DNA from 2 places in the Variovorax sp. PAMC28562 genome. Region 1 is predicted to be linked to the other one. Evidence: predicted binding sites of a transcription regulator. Region 1 holds the regulator's gene; the other holds the start of a gene.
The links. The regulator NrdR, encoded in region 1, represses ribonucleotide reductase genes. The targets are predictions, from matches to a motif close to CACNANATNTNGTG.
Positions count from the first base shown of each region.

Region 2: H7F36_RS09225 (ribonucleoside-diphosphate reductase subunit alpha) is a predicted target of NrdR. The motif match lies at 5,692-5,705, and genes of this name have one in related genera.

Region 1 is NZ_CP060296.1:4,208,985-4,221,133, reverse strand. Features, by position in the region: gene ribD (bifunctional diaminohydroxyphosphoribosylaminopyrimidine deaminase/5-amino-6-(5-phosphoribosylamino)uracil reductase RibD) at 1-255, opposite strand, end outside; gene H7F36_RS19760 (type IV pilin protein) at 392-850, opposite strand; gene H7F36_RS19755 (pilus assembly protein) at 847-4,107, opposite strand; gene H7F36_RS19750 (pilus assembly protein) at 4,155-4,856, opposite strand; gene H7F36_RS19745 (PilW family protein) at 4,856-5,566, opposite strand; gene pilV (type IV pilus modification protein PilV) at 5,619-6,161, opposite strand; gene H7F36_RS19735 (GspH/FimT family pseudopilin) at 6,149-6,724, opposite strand; gene nrdR (transcriptional regulator NrdR) at 6,899-7,342, opposite strand; gene glyA (serine hydroxymethyltransferase) at 7,362-8,606, opposite strand; ZMP/ZTP riboswitch at 8,648-8,773, opposite strand; gene H7F36_RS19720 (lytic transglycosylase domain-containing protein) at 8,821-9,675, opposite strand; gene H7F36_RS19715 (DUF748 domain-containing protein) at 10,295-12,149, shown strand, end outside.
Region 2 is NZ_CP060296.1:1,932,873-1,945,021, reverse strand. Features, by position in the region: gene ffh (signal recognition particle protein) at 1-417, opposite strand, end outside; gene H7F36_RS09250 (inner membrane protein YpjD) at 482-1,279, shown strand; gene H7F36_RS09245 (PP0621 family protein) at 1,276-1,533, shown strand; gene H7F36_RS09240 (sensor histidine kinase) at 1,539-3,230, shown strand; gene H7F36_RS09235 (sigma-54-dependent transcriptional regulator) at 3,235-4,863, shown strand; gene ampD (1,6-anhydro-N-acetylmuramyl-L-alanine amidase AmpD) at 4,856-5,482, shown strand; gene H7F36_RS09225 (ribonucleoside-diphosphate reductase subunit alpha) at 5,829-8,798, shown strand; gene H7F36_RS09220 (ribonucleotide-diphosphate reductase subunit beta) at 8,943-10,154, shown strand; gene H7F36_RS09215 (histone H1-like DNA-binding protein) at 10,349-10,873, shown strand; gene H7F36_RS09210 (carbohydrate kinase family protein) at 10,964-11,866, opposite strand; gene H7F36_RS09205 (zinc-ribbon and DUF3426 domain-containing protein) at 11,926-12,149, opposite strand, start outside.

The DNA of each region.
Region 1 (12,149 bases):
CGCGTCGCTGCAAGGGCCTGTTCGGCCGTGGTGGGAGCAGGGCTCCAGCGTCACATAGGCGGTGGCGCCCCGGACAGCATGACCTTTGGAGGCAGCGTCGCGCAGAGCCATGACTTCGGCATGCGGACCGCCGGTGCGCTGCGTTCGACCGACGCCGATCACCTCGCCGGTCGGCGACACGATCACGCAGCCGACGGCGGGATTGGGCGGAACGGCCCATTGCGCGGCGCGTGCCGATGACAGGGCGAGTTGCATCGGCTCTGCCGTGTTTGCCAAGCACGTGGCGGCAAGAGGGACGGCAGCGGGGTCGGATGGGGCGGTCAACGTTGGGTCAGTGTCGAGTGAGTGACGGGTGCATAGCGCGTCACACTAACCGAAGAGTGAACGACGGTCAGCGATTCCAGCAGTCGGCGATCAAGTCGGCGCTGCCAGTGGCCGCAGCCGAGGTAATGCCGCGAACACTGGACTGGTCCAGCGTGAACGTCCCGCATTTGTCGTCTGACTGCGCGTCCGAAGGCACTGCGATCAGAGTGTAGGCGGAGTCGGTGGCTGTCTTGAGCGACACGGCGTACCGCCTGCCGGGAACGGTCGTCAGCGACAAGGGCAACGGCGTCACGTCCGCACCGTTCTTGGCTGTCGTCGCGGGATAGACGCCGTTGGCCGTCGCCACGCGTTCCATCCACTGTGCTGCTTGGAGCAGCCCGGCGCGCGCTTCGGCCCGATGACCGCGGCGTACATATTCCTGGTAACTGGGCAGCGCGACAGCGGTGAGGATGCCAATGACCGCGACGACGGTCAGTACTTCGACCAGACTGAAGCCGCGATGCCTAGTGCGTTGTCGCGCACTCATTGAATTTGCCGCCACGAGGGACGCAGTGCGGTGCGGCCGAGCAACTTGCGATCGGCGCAGATTTGACCAGCCGCACAGATGGCCTTTTCTGTGTTGGTCGCGCTGTCCCTGATGCTGGACCGGACGCCGGTTTCGCTTCGCGAAGCAACTCCCGTCGCGCTTGTTGCGCCGCCCGCGCCGGCATAGGCGTAGATATCGGACTTTGGCGCGCTGCCGTTAATGGCGTTGATCGTCGTCAGAAAGTGCCGTGCACCTGTGATGCTGGGGGAGCAGGTTTCACGTGTGATGTCTTCACCGGCCGCGGGCAGCGTGCTCGCCACGTCGATCAGTTGGCCGTCGAACCACGTTGGATTGCCGAGCACTCGTTCACCCGGCGGCAGCTCCAGGTACCAGCCACGTTTGGCGGGCGAGCCGGCGTAGTCGACAGGGTTGGACGACACCGTCCAAAGCGGGATGGTGTGGCCGGATGCCGATCCGGCGACCGCCGTTGCCGTGGCCGTGGCGGCAGCGGAGCTGATGGTCTGCTGAACCAGCGCACCGCGACCGCCGGTGAGGGCGCTGCTGGCAGTCAGCGTGAGCTTGCCGGCGCTGCGCGTCACCGCGGTGTTGTCGTACACGCCGTAAACCGTTTGCACTGAGGTGTCGGTTCTGTCGGCGTCAGTCAGATTGGCACCGGTGCCGAAGACGACCATCACACCGCCTTTCGGATGCGGCAACCACACTGGCGCACTGGTGATGGGCTGCGGCCGTCCAGGCACGCCTCCGGCTGCTGCGGAAGTCGCCGAGTAGAGCGGCGCGCCGTTGAAAGCGGTCTTCCAATCAGATGGCGCGTGGGCGCTGAGGTCGAACTTCCAGAGGTTGCCGTGAAGATCGCCCGCATAGGCCACATCTGACACGCTGTCGCCGTTCAGATCGACGAGCCGAGGGGCTGAAAGGCCGTTGCCTGTCAGCCCGCTTGCAGTGGTTGCATGGATCTTTCTCAACTCGCGAGCGCCGTCGAGGTACTGGATCATCAGCACGGCGTTTTCGCGCGTGCTGTTGTAGCCGTTGCCTGTGACCAATGCCCAGCGGCCGTCGTTGAGCTGAGTGATTTGACGTGTAACTCCGGTGTCTCCTTGCTCGCGAACGGGTTCGCTGAAGATGTGGCCGATGTCCGCGTCGATGGTGGAGGTGGAGGTGGAGGTGGATGCGGTCTGGTCCAGTACGACGATGTTTCCGGCATTGCCTGCGACAAACGCGCCAGGGTCGGTCACGTCGAGTACGAAGTAGCCTTTGCCGCCCGCGCCCATGAAGCCGGCCAGATAGGTCTTCCAACTTCCGCCGACGTAGAGATCGCCGGCTAAAGGTGAGCCGTCGACGAAGTAGCGATGGGCGTAGCCGGGCTGGGTCAGCTGCGACAGCCCGGCATAGGCTGCCAGTGGTACGTAAGCGATCTTCTCTTTGCCATCGGCGGCCGAAAAGCCGTGCAGCATGCCGTCGTTGGCGCCGACGTAGAGCATCGATGGCCGCGTCGTGCTGGCTGCCCTGAATGCGGCATAACCGTACGCCGTGTAGGCTGCGCCCGCCTTGCCGGCCACGTACCAAGGTTTGGAGTTCACGACATCGCCATGACGCGAATCCCGGTTACGAAAGTTGCCGCCGTTCGATTGCTCGTCGTCGCGAAAGCCGCGCACGAAGGCGAGGCGTTCCTTGCCCAGGCCGTCGATCGTGGCGTTCGATGTGTCGAGCGCGCGTTGCTGTGCGGTCGCAAGCGCGCTCCAGACGAACGAGATACCGTTGACGGCGGGGCTGTCGCCAGCCGCCGGCGGGCGCCTCGCGGACATGACCACGCGGGCGCTCGGCGAGAAGGCGACGTGGTCTAGCAACGTGGCAGTCGAAACCGGCTTGGCAGTGCTTGTCGCCGTTGCCGGCACCGTCCCCCAGAGTCCTTCAGCCGACGCAACACCTGTGCCGGCGGCCAGCTTGTGCGCAGTGATGGCGCCGCTCCAACTGGCCGGGTCGTAGGAAGAGGTGAAGACTGCGGCATCGAGCCTCGTGGAACTGGCGCTGACAGACACCGAACTAATGGGCGAGGACTTGTCGGCGGCAATCGAATCGAGGATGTCCTTGAACGACCCGGCGAGCGAACTCGCGGTCGGCGCCGGCACGAACTTGCCGCGGCCGTTGAGCGCCATGTGCCAGAGCTCTGGCATTCGCGTGGTTTCGTCGCCGTCTATGGCATCGGTCCAGTGGATGCGGCCGGCAATCAGTGCCGTGTAATCGCCGCCGGTCCAGGTGTCCGCGCCGAACTTCGGCGTGGCGCTGGTGGCGTTCCAGTTGGCGGCTGCATTGAAACCGACCGTGTAGGTCGTCATGTGCTGCCAGGTCGCCGGATCGTTGCGCGGGTTCCAGAATTCCGGAACCGTTCTGCTCGCGCCCTCGCTGGTGAAGGTCTGGTCGCCTTTGTGGGTGAGCTTCGCAGGGACATCGTTGGCGAGAGACGGCTGAAGATCGGTCGCCCAATAGTGGAAGGCCAGGTCGGAGAGCGTCGGCAACGTGCTCGTGCCGAAGCGGTCGCGGTAAATCGCCGTGCTGTCGCTTTCGACGTCGTACACCGTCTTTCCATCACCTAACGTTCCGGTCGTCCCGTCCCTGTTGCCGATCGATCGCGCAGCGATGCTGTCGGCTGCATCCCATGATGTCGTGTCGTTCCAGCCGCCGTCGGTCATGAAGAGGTTGTAAGACTTGCGGCAGCTCAACATCGGATGTTGCGTGCTTCCGGGGACGCTGGCCCAGGGGCTGTCGACACCTGGCGCCGACTTCAGATATTGGCCGGCGTTGAATAACATGCGGTGCGAGGGCGTCGCGCCTTGAGGCGCCAATGTGTCGACCCACTGCTGGAAGCGGCCTCGCTGCGCTGCATCGAGCACTCTCATCGCGTTCTGGTTCTTGCAGTCGCCGCCGGCCGGGATCGTGTAGCAGCCGGTCATCGCTTGCCATGCAAGGCGGATCGAACCGTCCGGCACGTTGGCGGCAGAGAACGTGTCTTTCAGTGCGCTGCGCAGGGTCGCCATGCCCGACACATTCATGCTGCGCGAGTCGTCGACCGACACGATGACGTTGGGTGCAGGCTGTCGGTACGCCGTCCCGGCCGGCGCCATGCTCAACGACAGTGGCGCGGCTTCGATGTCCGCGCTGAAGAGGGCGAACGCCGTGGCGAGCACGGCGAAGATGGCGAGGCTCAGCGCAGGCCGCGCGAGCATTGGATTCGTTGTCATGGTGACTCCCCTGATTTCCTCGCCCGGGCACGAATGTCCGCCCCGACTCACGAACTGACTTTTTTCCAGACAAAGACCGACTGCACAACTGCCTGGGTGCCCGGCTTGAGCCCCTGTGCCACAGCGGTGATGCGATAGATGTTGGGCCGCGTGCTGTCTGGCGCGAAGGTCTGCGCCGGGCCGGCGGTGACCGCCGAGGCGGTGTCGTAGGGCAGCACTTCGACCCAATACCAGGCTTTGGCGCCAGCACCGGCGTTCGCCCTCAGCAATGGGTTCCCGACCTCGCCGGCCTGCGCGCCTGTGTACCGGCCGTAGGTCGCTGCCGAGGCTTTCATGGCGTTCAGTGCCGTCGCCGTCGTCCAGAATTCGGCGGCTACGTTGGTCGCCGTGCAGATGCCGGCAACGCATGAGGGAGTCTTCGTGACCAACGCGGCGTCCAGATCTTGAAAGTCGTTAGCACTCTCAGGGTAGAAGGCTTGACCTTGGCTCGGATCGATGACGGGAGACCGGCAAAAGGAGCCACTGCACGCAGACCCGTCGGGCTTTTGCCCTTGAATATCGAACTCGGCATCGCGCACCATGGACTGAGCAGCTTCAAGCGCACGCTGATAGTCGCTGTCGGTACCCGTAAGCAGTTCGTTGAACAGGGCTGTACGCGATGACCAAAGCACCAGCAGCATCGACAGCAGCAACACCACCATCACGACAAACAGTGCGATGCCCTGCTGGCGCAAGCGTGGCGTGCCCATCAGCTGCCCTGCGTCCGCAAGTCGAAGACATTGCGAAAGACCAGATGCAGACGCCCGTTCCTCGGCGACTCCACGCCTTGGCAGTTGGCGTAGCTGCCGACACCGGGTTGCCCAGCCTCATCGCCTTGCAAGTCGAGACATATTTCGATCGATTTAACGGAGCGCCAGAGCCCGGCGGCATCGACTTGTTTCGCGGTCATGCGTTGCGTGGTGCTGGCCGCGGAAAGGATGCGATACCAAACCTGAAAGTCGGCGACGTTGCCGATCAGGGCCTGGTTCTTGGCGCCGCTTTTGCACTTGAGTTCGTGCGCTTCGCCGTCGACCCAAAACGTGCTGTCGATGCGGGCACCGTTTGCCTTCTCGCCGAGACAATCGCGCGGACGTGTGTCGGGGTTGCCATCGAGCGGCTCGTTGCTGGTCGATACGGTGTCGGCGCTGTCCCCGGCGCCATCGGCACCAGTCACCACGCTTGAATTCCCACCGAACCCGATGAAGGTGTCCTTGAAGCTGTAGAGCGAGTTGACCGAATCCTTGATGGGCGCGACCGACCCGGCCTGACGAATCTGAATGCCCATGACACGCAGCGCGTAGGAGCCTTGCTGCTGCAATTGGCTCAGATCGCCGACCGTGCCTGATGCAGTTCTTGAGACGATCAATGTGCCGATCGCGGCCGCGACGACCATCAGGCCGAGCGTCAAACCGACGAGCAACTCGATCAGGGAGGCGCCGCTTTGAGCCCCGCGACCGCGGGCGGATGAAAATTCAGGGCTGCACATAGACGAGATGGCAGATAAGTCCCTCGGGACAAGCGACACCTGCGTCATCTACTTTCAGATCGAACGGCGAGACGCCATCGCCCGTCCGCTCGTTCGCGCGCCAACCCACCATCACACCCAGCTGGCGTCGGTCGGCAGCGGCAACCGATTCATCGGTGAACACGTTCGCTTGTCCCAGCGGCAAGGTGCGGGCGATCGTCTTTCGCCACTGGGCGATGTCCGATCGGGCCAGCTCAGCCGGGCTGCATGCGTTGACATCGCAGGCATCCGACGCAACGATGGGCGTCGCGTCCCATGGGCTTGCGTATGCGCCAGTGCGGAGCTGGCCGAAGCCGTCCGGGTTGGCCTTGATGCGCTCTGCCAGATCCTCGATGGCGCGAACGGCCTGCGCCCGGTGCACGCTGGTCTGCGTTTCGGCCAAGGTGCGGATCTGGACGGTGAGCAGGCCAAGGCTGCCGATCGCCAGAATCGTCGTCGCGACCAGCGATTCGATGAGCGAGACGCCGCTTTGTCGTTTCAGGCCTGGCATGAGGCCACCCCTTTGCGTGTTGCCAAACGACCGCCGCTGCTCATGCACAGAGCCGTTGTACTGGCAGCCGATGTGTTGCCGGAGGGTCGCACGACAAAGCCGAACGCGCCGGCACCGCTGAACTGTCCCCAGCGGTCGACAGACGCCAGCGCGTTGTGCAAAGTGAAGGTGATGGAGACGCCCGTCGCCGCAGGCGCGGTTTGAATCGTTTCTTCGCCCGGGTCGATGAGCTTGTTGCCGTTCGAGTCCACAAAGACGAACCAGCCGCAATCCCACTGCTCGATTTGAGTCGAGCCGCTGCAATTCGCTGCGCCAGCCTTGCGAAGCACGACGCCGCCACCGCGTTTGATGCCTTCCGCGCGCGCCAGATAGATGGTGGAGACGAGGTCTTCGGTAGCGCGTCGGACGCGGTAGTTTTCGACGACGCTACGGAAGCTCGGCGCGGCGAGCGCGGCCAGTATTCCGACGATCGACACGACAACCATCAACTCGATGGCCGTGAAGCCAGAGACGAGGTGAATCGGCTTTGACGAATGGGCAGGGAGTACGGATGTGCGTCGCATAGGGCCCGGATGCTACGGGCCGTTACACGAAAGAAGGAGGCAAAAATGCCTCGCCGGTCGATCTAGATGGACGATCGGGCTGTTTCGATGCAGATGCGACCTTTTAGAATCTTTGCAAACTCGAATTGACGAAGTTGGCAGAAGAAAACGACGTTTGGTAACGTCGATCGGATACTAAATGTCGCGCAGCAACTGCCTGAATTCATCCACGTCTTCGAAGCTCCGATACACCGACGCGAAGCGGACATAAGCAACCTTGTCGAGCCGCTTGAGTTCGCGCATGACCAGTTCGCCGACCTTGGCCGAGTCGATTTCCCGCAACCCACTGGACAGCAGCTTTTGCTCGATGCGCATGAGGGCGCTGTCGATTTGTTCGATGCTCACTGGTCGCTTGCGCAGCGCCAACACCATCGACGCACGAACCTTGCGCGAATCGAAGTCGGCACGGCTGCCATCTTTCTTGACGACCGCAGGAAAGTTGACCTCCGGCCGCTCGTAGGTGGTGAAGCGCTTGTCGCAGTCGGCGCACTGACGGCGCCTGCGCACAAAATCCGCGTCTTCTGAAACACGGGTCTCGACGACCTGCGTTTCGAGGTGACCGCAAAAAGGACATTTCATGCGGTCACCGTGCCCGTGTTCAGCTGTAGACCGGGAAGCGGCTGGTCAACGCATGTACCCTGACGCGTACCGCGTCGATGTTCGCTTCATCGCGTGGGTTCTCGAGCACGTCGGCGATCAGATGGGCTGTCTGGCGCGCTTCTTCGTCCTTGAAGCCGCGCGTCGTCATGGCCGGCGTGCCGATGCGAACGCCGCTGGTCACCATCGGCTTTTCAGGGTCGTTGGGAATGGCGTTCTTGTTGATCGTCATATGCGCGCTGCCGAGTACCGCTTCGGCTTCCTTGCCGGTGATCCCCTTGGCGCGCAGGTCGACCAGCATCACGTGGCTTTCGGTGCGGCCGCTCACGATGCGCAAGCCGCGTTCGGTCAGCGTGTCGGCGACGATCTGCGCATTTTTCACGACCTGCTGCTGGTAAGCCTTGAACTCAGGCGTCATGGCTTCCTTGAAGGCGACGGCCTTGGCTGCGATCACGTGCATCAGTGGACCGCCTTGCAAGCCAGGAAAGATCGCGCTGTTGATGGCTTTTTCATGCTGCGACTTCATCAGGATGATGCCGCCGCGCGGGCCGCGCAGGCTCTTGTGCGTCGTCGAGGTAACGACATCCGCGAAGGGGACCGGGTTGGGGTACACGCCCGCCGCGACCAGACCGGCGTAGTGCGCGATGTCGACCATGAAGATCGCACCGATGTCTTTCGCCACCTTGGCGAAACGCTCGAAATCGATGCGCAGTGAATACGCCGAGGCGCCGGCGATGATGAGCTTGGGCAGATGCTCACGCGCTTTGCGCTCCATGGCGTCGTAGTCGATTTCTTCCTTGGCGTCGAGCCCATAGCTCACCACGTTGAACCACTTGCCGCTGATGTTGAGCGGCATGCCGTGCGTCAGGTGGCCGCCTTCGGCCAGACTCATGCCCATGATGGTGTCGCCGGGCTTCAAAAAGGCCAGCATCACGGCTTCGTTGGCAGAGGCGCCGCAATGCGGCTGAACATTGGCAGCGTCGGCGCCAAAAATCTGCTTGATACGGTCGATGGCCAATTGTTCGGCGATGTCGACGAACTCGCAGCCGCCGTAATAGCGCTTGCCAGGATAGCCTTCAGCGTACTTGTTGGTGAGCTGTGAGCCTTGCGCCTGCATGACGGCAGGCGAGGCGTAGTTTTCGCTCGCGATCAGCTCGATGTGCTGTTCCTGGCGAGCGTTCTCGGCCTGGATAGCAGCCCAGATTTCAGGATCGGTCTGTTCGACCAGAATATTGCGCGGATACATGGCAGTCCTTTGAAGACGATGTCCTTGTTCTTCAACCAAACAAGGGCTGCCCAGGCGAACGGCTGAACACCTGCTGAAGGCCGCAGGCGGTACGCTTCCCAGTGGTATTCCACGTCAGCGCGAAACCCGGGAGCGGGGTGCGCCTATCGCCAGTCGCGTACCGCGCGAGTGTAGCCGACGATGAAAGATTCGGCGCCCAGGAGCGCCGCATCGCCTACAAATCGCCCAACAAGGCTAACTTGTCTGCGGCAGCTTCAGCCGGTTTTGCCAAGGGAGCCGGGGCTGGTGTCGCTTGCGCACGCAACGCTGGTGTGGGTGCGGTCGTTGTCGGTGGTGAGCGCCCGTCGGCGACCTGACGCAGCCGTCCGTGCTCGGCCATTACTTTGCCAGCGTAGCCGCCGTCGTCTTCCAGGTTGGCCGCGCCCACGTAATAGCGCAAGCCGCCTTCGAGCGAACCGGCGCGAGCGATGCATTCCTGCAGCACCTTGACGCCAACACGCATGTTGGTCACCGGATCGAACGCCGTCAGCGTGCCGCCGGCGCTCTCGTACTTATCCCCGTGCACCCGCGTCATGACCTGCATCAGCCCTTGCGCGCCAACCTGGCTTTGCGCAAACGGGTTGAAGCTGGATTCGACTGCCATGATTGCAAGGATCAAAGTCGGATCGAGCTTGCTTCGCTTGCCGAGGTCATAGGCCTCGGCGACGAGTGCGCTCAAGGGCTCTGCCGCAACGCGGTATTTCTTGCTGAGCCAGTAAGCCACTGCGGCTTGTTGCTTGGGCAAGTCGAGCGGACTGGTCGCCGTCGTGCGCTCGATCGCGGTGGGATCGAGATCGCTCACGAGGACTTCAGGCACGGCGGGCACGGGCTTGCGCGACTGGAGCCAGCTCATGAGCTGCTCTTCGCCTTGTTCACGCAAGTCGGGCCGCGCTACCAGGGCTATGGCCGCAAACACTATGGCCAGTCCTACCAACGCAAAGCCGTTGTGGGTCATCTCGAAAAAACCGTCGGCCACGTCGGACACGAATGTCCTGAATCCTTGGGCTGTGGCTTCGAATGCCAGTTTCATCGCTCTTCCTTTCTGTGCGGCGCCCGTTGGCGGTTCACCCCGAGGAGCGGAGAACCGGTACAAAAGGCGAAATCGCTGGATTGGTACAAATCAGGCCCGCGCGAGGAGGAGGGAGCGCGGGCGCCTGATCAAGCCGAGAAGTTCGGCGGCGGATTTCATGGAGGCCCGGGCGCTTGGCATCACGGGAGAAGCGGATTCTAGGAGTGGCTAAATACACGGTCAAGAATAACGCCTAGGTATGTTATTCTAAAATCGGTCTAACAAAACGTGCTAAGTAAATCCAAAGTATTGCTGCTAATAGCGCTTTGCAAGAAATTGAAAATGCGACTTGCATTGACTGGGGGCAAGGCCTAATCTGCATAAGCCAGTTAATTTTGGCATCGCCAAAGTCCAGCGACCAAAGAACAATTCGGCGGTCCAGCGATAGAGGCACTCTTGGTGGCAATCTCTTGCCGCCAGCTTGGTCGGAACGATTGAACTTCCGGTCGAGCGAAAAGATGGCATGAGCCTCGTGCCCGCCATCGAGCCCGGTAGCAAGACACCATGTCCTGTCACCGGGCTTTCTTGCTTCTGGAATGGCAATGGGAACGACAAAGCCTTTGCGGCACACTCACTTCAAATGAATGCTGCATCGCTAATACGAAATAAGTGGGTGCGACGCGGGATCGTCGCTTTGGCATCGCTGCTCGGCCTTTGGCTCGTCGCCTGGTTGGCGGTCCCGCCGATTGCAAAAAGCCAGATTCAAAAGATCGCCAGCGAGAAGCTGGGTCGAAAAGTAACTGTCGGAAAAATAGATTTCAGGCCGTGGACGCTGGAACTGACAGTCGACGATGTGAGCATCGCCACCGCTGACGGTAGCCAGCCGCAGTTCCACGTGGCTCGGCTGTACGCTGACGCGGAACTCCAGTCAGTCTTGAGGTTGGCACCGGTGATCGACGCCGTCCGCGTCGAGTCGCCGGTCGTCAAGCTGACCCATCGGGCCGATGGCAAATACGACATCGACGACATTCTTGCCAAACTCGCTGCCGCCCCTGCAGCGCCCAAGAGCGACCCGCCGCGCTTTGCGATCTACAACATCGCGATCTCCGGCGGCTCCGTCGACTTCAACGACGAGACGGTCAAGCGCACGCACACGCTGCGTGACCTGGTGCTCAATGTCCCATTTCTGAGCAATCTGGCGTCTAAGCGGGAGATCAAGACCGAGCCCAAGCTCGCGTTCGTGCTAAACGGCAGCGAGTTCGATTCGACCGCGTTAAGCACGCCGTTCGCAGACAACCGCAAGACCGACGCGCATCTCCAGTTCAAGGGACTCGATCTGGCGCCGTACCTTGGATACATCCCTGCCGGCTCGCCGGTCAAGCTGCAAGCCGGCACGCTCGACGCCGATCTAAAGATCGACTTCGAGCAGGCTGCAACGGCCGGGCTGAAACTGAGCGGAACGATCGAGGCGCACGGTACCAAGCTGGCCGACGGCAAGGGGCGCGACCTGCTCGGCTTCGACTCGTTGAAAGTCGAACTTGCCGACGTGCGGCCGCTTGATCGCATGGTGCATCTGGGCGAGGTTTCGCTGACTGCGCCGCGACTGGTGGTGGCGCGCGACGCTGCGGGCCAGCTCAATCTTCTGGCGACCGACCCTGCTACCGGTACGACGGAGAAGGTTGCGCCTCGGGCGGCAGCAGACAGCGCGGCTGCTCGTACCGACACGCCGGCACCGGGCTGGAAAATTCAGGTCGACAAGGTCGCCTTGAACGGCGGCAACATCGGGTGGCGCGATGCCACCACGCAGCCGGCCGCTGCGATCGATGCCAGCGAGTTGGCCATCCAGGCGACCACGGTGACATGGCCGATGGCCAAGGCCGTACCCTTCAGCGGCTCGATGACGCTGGCCGGCGCGCACCTGAAATTCAAGGGTGAGGGCACCGACAAGGCGGCCACGGTGCAGACAGATGTCGATGCGTTGCCGCTTTCGCTGGCAGCACCGTATCTCGCGCAAAGCCTCGAGCCGACGGTGGATGGCAAGCTGAGCGGGCAGATCGACGTGGCCTGGACCAAACCGGAACTCAAGTTCAAGGCGGTTCGCCTGGCGCTCGACGGTCTGGCACTGACGCAAGGGAAAGCGGCAGTCGCCAGCGTCGGGCGCTTCGAGTTGACCGATGCCGAAGTCGACATGACGAAGCACACGCTCGCCATCGCATCCTTCACCGCGACCAACCCCAAGGTGATGGTCGAGCGTGACAACGAAAAGCGCTGGATGTTCCAACGCTGGCTGAAGGCGCCAGCGACGGGTAGCAAGGATGCGGACGTGGCCAAGGTGGCTGCGCCGAAGCCAGTCAACGCGTCGGCCACGCCCGGAACGCCTGCGGCCGACGCCACGCCCTGGGCGCTGACCATCGCCACCATGGCAGTCGACAACGGCGCAGTGTCTTATTCAGACAAGGCCGGCAGCACGCCGGTGGCCATTGAACTGACCGCCC
Region 2 (12,149 bases), 2.3 Mb from region 1:
CACGTCGCCCGACACGGTCAGCACTTTCTTCTTGCGCTTTTCGATCAGGTGCTTGGCCAGCTTGGCGACGGTGGTGGTCTTGCCCGCGCCCTGCAGGCCGGCCATCAGGATCACCGCTGGCGGTTGCGCCACCAGGTTGATGTCCGACACGCCCTGGCCAATGGTCGCGGTGAGCTCGCGGTTGACGATGCCGACCAGCGCCTGCCCCGGCTTGAGCGAGCCCAGTACTTCCTGGCCGAGCGCTTTCTCTTTGACGCGGGCGACGAAGTCACGCACCACCGGCAACGCGACGTCGGCTTCGAGCAACGCCATCCGCACTTCGCGCAGCATGTCCTGCACGTTGGCTTCGGTGATGCGGGCCTGCCCGCTCATCTGCTTGACGAGGCGGGAGAATTTTTCTGTGAGGGCGGTGGCCATGAGGGGATGCCTTGGAGATGCCGTGAAGCGCGAGCCGCTGCAGGGGCGCAGCTAAACTCAGCCCATGATTTTAGCGAGCCCCTCCCCGCTCGGCGTGGCACTGGGCATCGCCGCTGCCGCAGCCTATGCCGTGACCGCCGCCGGCGCATCGCGGCTCGGGCGACAGGGCACGCGCTGGTTGCTCGGCCTGGCTTGGCTGTTGCACGGGCTCACATTGGCATGGAGCCTGGTCGGCGGCATCCCGCTCTTCGGGTTCGCGCCCGCCATTTCCGTCACCGCCTGGCTCGTGTTGACGGTTTACGCCATCGAGAGCCGCATGTATCCGCAGCTCACGGTGCGCCGGGTGCTGGCGGTGCTCGGTGCCGGCGCTGTCTTGCTGGCTGTGCTGTTCCCCGGCGTGCCACTCCACGTTTCCGCTTCGCCGTGGCTCCCATTGCATCTGGCGCTCGGCATCGCGTCGTATGGACTGTTCGGCGCCGCGGTCGTGCACGCATGGCTCATCAGCCGCGCAGAAAAACAGATTCGGCTGGCCGCCGATGCACAAGCCGGCGTGCCTTTGCTCACGCTGGAACGACTGACCTTCCGCTTCGTTACCGCGGGCTTCGTACTGCTCTCGGCGACGCTGCTGGCCGGCTTGCTCTTCAGCGAAACCTTGTACGGCCGTGCCTGGAAGTGGGACCACAAAACGGTGTTCTCCATCTTGGCTTGGTTCTGTTTCGCCGTGCTGTTGACGGGCCGCGCGCGCTTCGGCTGGCGCGGGCGCAAGGCACGTCGGGTGCTCTATGCGGGCGCGGCATTGCTGGTGCTGGCCTATGTAGGTTCGCGATTCGTGCTCGAAGTGGTTTTGGGACGCGCGCCATGAAGTACCTGCTGGTTTTTATCGTTCTGTTCATCGCGATCTGGCTCTTTCGGAAGGGCCAGCGCGAAGAAGAACGCGAGGCCGCGCGCAAGGCCCGGCCTGTCCCACCGAAAGCGCCGCCGGCCGTCGGCGCGCCGCAGGCCATGCTCCGCTGCGCGCAGTGCGGGCTGCACCTGCCTGCCACGGACGCCATCGCCGGTCCCGACGGCGTCTATTGCAGCGTCGCGCACCGACGGGCCGCCGAAAGCGCGCGTTGAGCGACATGGCACCCCTCCTCTGGTCCCGCGGCGAACCGGGAACTGACTGGGGCGGCCTCGAAATTGCCACGCGAGAAAGCTCTGCGTTGCTGCGCTTGTGGCGTGGCTTCATGACCGCACGCTACTTCGTCGCGGCCGTGCTGTTGGTGCTGCAGGTCATCACGCTGACGATCGGCCAGCCGGTGCATCGCGCCGCCATCGCGGTATCGATCGCGTACCTCGTTGCAACGCTACTGGGCTCACGCTACGCCCGATTCCAGCCGCCGATTCGCGGGATGGGCCCGACCTGGTTCGCGACCGTCGGCATCGATCTCGCGACCTTCACGCTGCTGCAGTTGCTGCAGATTGGCAGCATCAACTACACACCGCTGTTCGCGCTGCCCGTGTTGCTGGGTGCGGTGCTGGGCACGGTATCGGTCGGCCTCGGGACCACCGCCGCAGTGACCTTGCTCCTGCTGGCAGACGCGGCCTGGAACTGGTTGCAGCAACCATCCGATTCGTCGACCCGCTTCGTGCAGGCGGCGCTCACCGGCACCGGCCTGTTCGTGGTGGCGCTGCTGGCGCACGAACTGTCGCGCCGGCTGGCGCGCGAAGAGGCACTGGCGGTGCGCAATCGCAGTTCGGCGCAAATGCACGCGCAGGTCAACGATCTGGTCATCGAAACGCTGACCGAAGGCGTGCTGGTGATCGACAGCTTCGGCCGCGTGCATGCGGCCAATCCGGCGGCCGACGAGATCCTTGGGCAAGGGCTGGCTGGCATGGCGCTGCCCTTTCCGCTCGACACCCATCCGGCATGGCAACCGCTGGCGGCACTGGCAGCTCAGACATTTTTGCGGCGCGCTCCGCAATCGCACGAGGTACCGGTAGCGCAAGTACAAGGCGCGCCGCGCGAGGTGCGCGTGCGCACACGCCTGACGCCGCCCAGCGAGCGCGGCTTCGACAGCCTGTGCGTGATGTTCCTGCAAGACCTGCGCGAACTCGAAGCCCGCATCCGCACCGAAAAGCTGGCCGCGATGGGCCGTATGTCGGCTGCCGTCGCTCACGAAATCCGCAATCCGCTGGCAGCCATCACGCAAGCCAGCGGACTGCTGGCCGAAGACTTGGTCGACCCCGCGCACCGCAAGTTGACCAGCATGGTGCAGCACAACGCGCAGCGCCTCGCACGCATCGTCGACGACGTGCTCGATGTCGCACGCGCGCGCCAGCAACGCATCGAACCGCTCGGCGACATGGTCGAACTCGACACCACGGTGCGCATGCTCACTGAAGAGTGGGTGCGCCAGTCGAAGCGCAATGGCGTGCTGGTGATGCTGGCAACAGGCGGCCGCGACGTGCGCTTCGATGTCGAACACCTCCGGCGCATCCTGGTGAACCTGCTCGACAACGCTGCGCGTTACGCCGGCGAGCGCGATGGCTCGATCCAGGTCAGCACGCTGGCCGATGGCCGCGACCGGGCGCATCTGCAAGTGTGGAGCGACGGCGCACCGCTGGAGACGGCAGTGCAGCGACATCTGTTCGAACCCTTCTTTTCATCGGAGAGTCGGTCCAGCGGTCTCGGGCTCTTTATTTGCCGCGAGTTGTGCGAGCGGCACGGCGCGACCATCGGCTACGAGCGTCGCGCGCTTGCCGCGAACGGGCCTGAAGGCAACGATTTCTTCGTTTCGTTTGCACCGGCCGAAACGCGGCTGACACAATAGGCGGGTGAGCAATCCCACCCCATCGTCGACGGCGTCCGCGTTGCATGCGCAAAGCGCGCAACCCGCGCACATCCTCGTGGTCGACGACGAACCCGACCTGCGCACGCTCTACGAACTGACGCTGCTGCGCGAGGGCTACAAGGTCGACGCGGCCGGCAGCGTAGCCGAGGCGATGCAGCATCTGGCGGCCGTGCGCTTCGATGCGGTGATCACCGACATGCGGTTGCCCGATGGGCTCGGGATGGAAATCCTGCAGCGCATCCAGAACGACCAGCGCAGCGAGCGATGCGTCGTCATGACGGCCTACGGCTCCGCCGAAAACGCCGTCGAGGCCTTGAAAGCCGGCGCCTTCGACTACCTCACCAAGCCGGTCGATCTGAAGCAATTTCGAGCCGTCGTGGCCTCTGCCGTCCAGCAACATGCGTCGCCGGTGAAGGTGGTGCGAACGGCAGCCAGTATCGATACGGGTGCAGGCAAATCGGCGGTCGTGGCTGCGAGCGGGTTGGCCGCGTTGGCCCGGCTGGTCGGGGATTCGGAACCGATGCGGATCGTCAAGTCGCGCATAGCCAAGGTCGCGCGCGGCATGGCGCCGGTGCTGGTGCGCGGCGAGTCGGGCACCGGCAAGGAACTGGTCGCGCGCGCCGTGCATGCTTGCAGCCAGCGCAGCGACGGCCCGTTCGTCGCGGTCAATTGCGGCGCCATTCCGGAGAACCTGCTGGAGGCGGAGTTCTTCGGCGCGCGCAAGGGCTCGTACACCGGCTCCTCGCAAGACCGCGACGGCTACTTTCAGGCGGCGCGTGGCGGCACCTTGTTTCTGGACGAGATCGGCGACCTGCCGATCGCCATGCAGTCGAAGTTGCTGCGTGCCATTCAGGAGCGCAACGTGCGGCCGATCGGCTCGACGCAGGAAGACGCGGTCGATGTGCGCATCGTCAGCGCGACGCACAAGGATCTGCACGCCGAGGTGCTGGCGAGCCGATTTAGGCAAGACCTTTTCTATCGGCTCAACGTAATCGAGATCGCGGTGCCTGCGCTGCGCGAGCGGCGCGAAGATCTGCCGGCGCTGTGCACCGCTCTGCTCGAACGCATCGCGCACGAAGCCGGCATGCCGGTGCCGACGCTGTCGGCCGACGTGCTGCGCCGGCTCGCGCTGCATCCGCTGAACGGCAACGTGCGCGAGCTTGAAAACCTGTTGCACCGCGCCGTCGCGTTGAACGATGGCGATGAGCTGCATCTGGATCTGATGGGGTCTGATTCCGGACTGGCGAGCCTGGCTTCGATGACGAGTTCTGCGGCTTCGGACACGGCCGATGTGGCGAACGATGCAGCAGGTGGTGCGCGCGTGGCGAGCACCGCTGATCTGCACGACGCCCCCATCGGCTCGAACAGCGCGACACCAATGCCGCAGGAAGCGAAGGCGCCTCCGCCCGCGGTGCCGTCCGACCTGCAGACCTATCTCGATCAACAGGAGCGCGAGATCCTCGTGCGCGCGCTGCATGAAAGCGGATTCAATCGCACCGCAGCGGCGGCGCGACTCGGCTTGAGCTTGCGGCAGATCCGCTATCGCATTGCACGTCTCGGCATTGCGACACCGAACGGCGACGATGGACATGGCGTCGCCACCGATGAATAAGGGGGTTCGCGTGGATGGTGCGGGGGATGGAATTGCGAACGGCGCAGCGATGTGGAACACAGGCTGGTACCGCTTTGCCAGGCAACTGCATTCGCCGAACTTCGGCCCACGCCCTGCCGGCGCGCAGATCGATCTGATCGTGCTGCATTCGATCAGCCTGCCACCTGCGCAATACGGCGGCGACGAGGTGCAGCAGCTCTTCACCAATCGCCTCGACTGGGACGCACACCCGTACTTCAAGAGCATCCGCGGCGTCGAGGTGTCGTCGCATTTTTATGTGCGGCGCGACGGCGAACTCTGGCAGTTCGTCAGTTGCGACGATCGTGCCTGGCACGCAGGTCCATCGGCATGGCGCGGCCGCACCAACTGCAACGACGATTCGATCGGCATCGAGCTCGAAGGGCTCGAAGGTGCGCTCTTCGAAGACGCGCAATACGAGGCGCTTGCCGGCCTCTGCCCCGCCATCGCACAGCACTACCCGATCGCCTTCGTCGCCGGCCATGAGCACATTGCACCCGGACGCAAACAAGACCCGGGGCCAGGCTTCGCATGGCGGCGTCTGCGCGACGCAACGGGTTGGAAAAAAGATATGTTTCCCGAGGTCGCCATCGGACCTTGATATCGCACTGCAAACATGGCGCGCGGCGCTCTTTCGCATCGCAGCAACCATGCGGTTCGCAGGTGCAAAAGCGGCCGAAAACCGCATGGCTGCTGGGTTGGAATAACGTAGGGTAGCAACCACGCCGCATGCCCGGCATCTACGACGCCACGCACACCGCAAAGCGACAAGATGTGCAGTTTTTCACAAACATTGAAGTTCGTCGAAAACACTACATCTAGTGGTTGTAGGCCCCTCAGACCCTAGATATAGTGTGCCGTCTGGAACAAATGCCTGAATGGCTCCGGAATCGAACGCCGACCACCGATGTCCGCGTCTCCAACAAGAATTGCCAACCGAGGACCGAATGCAAACAGCCCAGAACACACCGTCCGCATCGCGCAACGCGCTATCTACCAACGGCAGCCCCAACGCCACCAGCAGCGCTCGCGACACCGCCGGATCGCCCGCCGGCAATGCGCTCGCGCACTACCAGATCATTCGCCGTAACGGCGCGGTGGTCCCGTTCGAACCGAACAAGATCGCCATCGCGATGATGAAGGCCTTTCTCGCCGTGCACGGCACGCAAGGCGCGGCGTCTGCCAGCGTGCGCGAAACCGTCGACGGCCTTACGCAAGCGGTCGTCCGCGCCATGGTGCGCTCGCGTCCGGGCGGCGGCACCTTCCACATCGAAGACGTGCAGGATTCGGTCGAACTCGGCCTGATGCGCGGCGGTCACCATGAAATCGCGCGTGCCTATGTGCTGTACCGCGAACGCCGCACGCAAGAGCGCGCCAAGCAAGGTGCGCAAGACGCCCCGGTCGCGCCGGTCATCCATGTGCTCGACCGCGGCGAGCGTGTCGCGCTCGACCTGAATGAACTCAAGGGCCTGATCGAGTCCGCCTGCGAAGGTCTGGGCGACAGCATCACTGCGGCACCGATCCAGGCCGAGACGATGCGGAACCTCTACGACGGCGTGCCGCTCGACGAGGTCTACAAAGCATCGATCCTGGCAGCCCGCACGCTGATCGAAAAAGATCCGGACTACACGTTCGCCACCGCGCGCCTGCTGCTGCACACGATCTTCAAGGAAATTCTCGGCCGCGAAGTGATGCCGGTCGAGCGCTCGCAAGCCTACGTCGACTACTTTCCGCAGTTCATCAAGAAGGGCGTCGACAACGAACTGCTCGACGAGAAGCTGCTGCAGTACGACTTGCCCCGCCTGGGCGCCGCGCTCAAGGCTGAGCGCGACCTGCAGTTCGACTACCTCGGCCTGCAAACGCTGTACGACCGCTACTTCCTGCACATCCGCAAAGACCGCATCGAACTGCCCCAGGCGTTCTTCATGCGCGTTGCGATGGGTCTGTCGCTCGGCGAAATCGACCGCGAAGCGCGCGCTATCGAGTTCTACGAAGTGCTGTCGTCTTTCGACTTCATGTCGAGCACGCCGACGCTGTTCAACGCCGGCACGCTGCGCTCGCAACTGTCGAGCTGCTATCTGACGACAGTGCCCGACGACCTCGACGGCATCTACGAATCCATCAAGGAAAACGCGCTGCTGTCGAAGTTCGCCGGCGGCCTGGGCAACGACTGGACCCGCGTTCGCGCACTCGGCAGCCACATCAAGGGCACCAATGGCGAATCGCAAGGCGTCGTGCCTTTCCTGAAGGTGGTCAACGACACCGCCGTCGCGGTGAATCAGGGCGGCAAGCGCAAGGGCGCGGTCTGCACTTACCTCGAAACCTGGCACCTCGACATCGAGGAGTTCCTGGAACTGCGCAAGAACACCGGCGACGATCGCCGCCGCACGCACGACATGAACACGGCCAACTGGATCCCCGACCTGTTCATGCGCCGCGTGATGGAGAAGGGCACCTGGACGCTGTTCTCGCCCAACAACGTGCCCGACCTGCACGACCTCTTCGGTGCCGACTTCGAGCGCGCCTACGTCGCTTACGAAGAACGGGCGGCTCGCGGCGACATCAAGCCGAGCCGCACGCTGCCGGCCGCCGACCTGTGGAGAAAGATGCTCACGATGCTGTTCGAAACCGGACACCCGTGGATCACCTTCAAGGACGCGTGCAACGTGCGCTCGCCGCAGCAGCACGCGGGCGTCGTGCACTCGTCGAACCTCTGCACGGAGATCACGCTCAACACCAGCGACACCGAGACCGCTGTCTGCAATCTGGGTTCGGTGAACCTGCTGCAGCATCTGAAAGACGGCAAGGTCGACCATGAGAAGCTGAAGCGCACGATCTCGACCGCGATGCGCATGCTCGACAACGTGATCGACATCAACTACTACGCCGTCAAGAAGGCGCGTGACTCCAATTTGCGCCATCGTCCGGTCGGCCTGGGCGTAATGGGCTTCCAGGATGCGCTGTACGAGCTGCGGATTCCGTACGCTTCGCAAGAAGCCGTCGAATTTGCAGACGTGTCGATGGAGGCCATCTGCTACCACGCGTACTGGGCATCGACCGATCTCGCCAAGGAGCGCGGCAAGTACTCGAGCTACAAGGGCTCGCTGTGGGACAAGGGCGTGCTGCCCATCGACACGCTCGACCTGCTCGAAAAAGCACGTGGCGGCTACGTCGAAGTCGACCGCTCCACCACGCTCGACTGGGACGCGTTGCGTCAGAAAATCAAGACCGACGGCATGCGCAATTCGAACTGCACGGCCATCGCTCCGACCGCGACCATCTCGAACATCATCGGCGTCGACGCATCGATCGAGCCTTGCTTCGGCAACCTGTCGGTCAAATCGAACCTGTCGGGCGAGTTCACCGTCATCAATCACTATCTGGTGCGCGACCTGAAGCGTCTCGGTTTGTGGGACGACGTGATGGTCATGGACCTGAAGCACTTCGATGGCTCGCTGCGTCCGATCGATCGCGTGCCGCAAGACATCAAGGCGCTCTACGCCACCGCCTTCGAAGTCGAAACGACGTGGCTGGTCGAAGCCGCCTCGAGGCGCCAGAAGTGGATCGACCAGGCGCAGTCGCTCAACATCTACATGGCCGGTGCATCGGGCAAGAAGCTCGACGACACGTACAAACTCGCATGGTTGCGTGGCCTGAAGACGACCTACTACCTCCGCACGCAGAGCGCGACGCACGCTGAAAAATCGACGGTGCAATCCGGTCGTCTCAATGCTGTGTCGTCAGGCAGCACGAGCAGCGATGCATCGTCGAACATGTCATCGAGCATGTCGGGTGCATCAGGCTTGAGCGCACTCGATGCTGCTGCACTCGCTGCGCAATTGCAGTTGAGTTCGATGCCGCAAACCGACATCGCGTTTTGCGGTGTCGACGATCCGACGTGCGAAGCATGTCAATGAAGCGCGTTTGATGTTCGCGGCATCGCCTGACATCACAACGCGATGCATGTGAGCAACATAACGACGAGATAAATGGAGCGCGATGTGAACGAGCACTTTCCAACTTACATCGTTGCTCTGATAATTTGAGCATTGGATTTTTCTATGTTGACCTGGGACGAAGAAGTCAAGCCCTCCTTGCCAAAGGACATGCAACAAGGATTGCAGCACTCACCGAAAAGCGGCGCATTGAATGCACGCTCGATGGAGGCTCCGACGCCGAAAATTGCACCGGCCATCTCTGCTGCAACAGCATCGGTCGCTGCGTCATTTGTCGCGTCAGCCGCCGCTCCGGTCGCTCGCCGCGTGCGCGCCGATGACAAACGAATCATCAACGGTCAAACCGACGTCAACCAGCTCGTGCCCTTCAAGTACAAATGGGCGTGGGAAAAGTACCTGGCCTCTTGCGCCAATCACTGGATGCCGCAGGAAGTGAACATGACGCGAGACATCGCGTTGTGGAAAGACCCGAACGGTCTGACTGAAGACGAACGTCGCATCGTGAAGCGCAACCTCGGCTTCTTCGTGACCGCCGACTCGCTCGCCGCCAACAACATCGTGCTGGGCACGTATCGGCATATCACCGCGCCGGAGTGCCGCCAGTTCTTGCTGCGCCAAGCCTTCGAAGAAGCGATTCACACGCACGCGTACCAGTACATCGTCGAGTCGCTCGGTCTGGACGAGAGCGAGATCTTCAACGCCTACAACGAAGTGCCTTCGATCCGCGAGAAGGACCAGTTCCTGATTCCGTTCATCGAAGCCATCAGCGATCCGCTCTTCAAGACCGGCACGCACGAGACCGACCAGACCCTGCTCAAGTCGCTCATCGTTTTCGCATGCCTGATGGAAGGCTTGTTCTTCTACGTCGGCTTCACGCAGATTCTGGCGCTGGGTCGGCAGAACAAGATGACCGGCGCCGCCGAGCAGTACCAGTACATCCTGCGCGACGAGTCGATGCACTGCAACTTCGGCATCGACCTGATCAACCAGCTCAAGCTCGAGAACCCCGGCCTCTGGAACAGCGAGTTCAAGGCCGAGATCAAGGCCCTCTTCATGAAGGCCGTCGAGCTCGAATACAAGTACGCCGAAGACACCATGCCGCGTGGTGTGCTCGGCATGAACGCCTCCATGTTCAAGGGCTACCTGCGCTACATCGCCAACCGGCGTGCACAGCAGATCGGCCTCGAAACGCTCTTCCCGAACGAAGAAAATCCGTTCCCCTGGATGAGCGAAATGATCGACCTGAAGAAAGAGCGAAATTTCTTCGAGACCCGCGTCATCGAATACCAGTCGGGTGGTGCGCTGTCGTGGGATTGAATTTTTTTCGATAAGAATAAATGAGTTCAAGAATTGCTTTCGCCGCCGATCACGCCATAGAGCGCGGCACGGACGAAAGCGCAGGTGTTCATGGTGCTGGGCTTGATCCAACACCATGAATCGCTTCACGTTCACAAGCGGACGCGAAGTGCTTCAAGAGGTTGATTTTTCAACTTGATCAAGGAGAAATAGAAATGGCAACTGCAAAGAAAGCGCCGGCTAAGAAAGCCGCTGCAAAGAAGGCTCCGGCAAAGAAGGTCGTGGCTGCTAAGAAGGCTCCCGCCAAGAAGGTAGCCGCGAAGAAGGTAGCAGCCAAGAAGGCTCCGGCCAAAAAGGTCGCTGCCAAGAAGGCTCCAGCAAAGAAGGCCCCGGCTAAAAAAGTAGCAGCCAAGAAGGCTCCGGCCAAAAAGGCAGCTGCGAAGAAGGCCCCGGCTAAGAAGGCTGCCGCCAAGAAGGCTCCTGCGAAAAAGGCAGCTGCGAAGAAGGCCCCCGCCAAGAAGGCTCCTGCGAAAAAGGCCGCGGCTAAAAAGACCGCTGCCAAGAAAGCAGCGAAAAAGCCCGCTGCCAAGCCTGCCCCTGCTGCGAAACCTGCGCCCGCCAAGAAGGCAGCCGCCAAGGCTCCTGCAAAGGCAGCCGTAGCGCCCGCTCCTGCGCCCGCCGCGCAGACGACGCTGAACCCTCAAGCTGCATGGCCGTTTCCGACGGCCAGCAAGCCCTGAGTCGGTCAGCGGCCTTAAGGCAAAAAGCCCGGCACCTCACGGTGTCGGGCTTTTTTTTCGCTCAGCGAATGAGCTCTGACGAATGCGCTTTCAGAGGCCGATCGCTTTCAAGTCGATCTGGTAGTTCTGCGGCCCGCGTTGCGCGATCTTGAGCGCACCGATCTGGTTGCCCAGCGCTGCACACCGTGTGAGATCCCACCCTTGTTCCAGCCCGAACAACAACGCACCGCGCCACGCGTCGCCGCAACCCGTGGGGTCGACAACTGCCTCAGGCTTGACGGCCGGAACATGCACCTTCTGCCCGTCGACCCATACGTCGCAACCCTCGGCGCCAAGCGTGACCACCAGCCCGCGCGCGCGACGCGAGATGTCCGCCTCGCTCCAGCCGGTGCGGTCGCTCAGCATCTTGCCTTCGTAGTCATTCACGGTGACCCAGTCGGCCTGCTCGATGAACCGTGCCAGCTCGTCTCCGTTGAACATCGGCAACCCCTGGCCCGGATCGAACACGAAAGGAATGCCGGCTTGTTTGAACTGCTCTGCATGCTGCAGCATCGCGTCACGCCCATCGGGCGAGATGATGCCGATACGGATGTCATCGCGTGCCGCGATCTTGTTGAGATGGGCTTGCTGCATTGCGCCAGGATGAAAGGCCGTGATCTGGTTGTTGGCCATGTCGGTCGTGATGAAGCATTGCGCGGTGTAAGTGTCGGAGAGTTCGCGAACGAACTCCGTGCCGATGCCCAAACCCTTGAATCGGGCGACGTAGTCGGCGCCGTCGCTGCCCACCGTAGCCATCGGCAATGCCGTGCCGCCCAGTGCGTTGAGGCTGTAGGCGATGTTGCCCGCACAGCCGCCGAAATCACGCCGAAGCGCCGGCACCAGGAACGACACGTTGAGGATGTGCAACTGATCAGGAAGGATCTGGTCGGCGAACCGACCTTCGAACGTCATGATGGTGTCGAACGCGAGGGAACCGCAAATCACTGCTGCCATGGGTAAACCGTTATTGGGAAAGAAAAAAGGAGAAAAGAAGTCGGCGCCGCTCGGCCGCTTCAGGGATAAAAAGCCACCAGACGGTAACCAGCCACCGGCGCCAGACTCGCAGCTTGGGCAGCGTCGAGCGCCAGCGGCATCGACGCCACGCGTTCGCCGCGCGCGGCCAGCTCTGCCGGGGCACCGAAGTCGGCCGGCAGCAACACGCGCCGGATCACCGCCTGCTCCTGCGTGTCGAGCAGCGAGAGTTCGATGGCCGGCATCGCAAGCGGCACCGACGCGG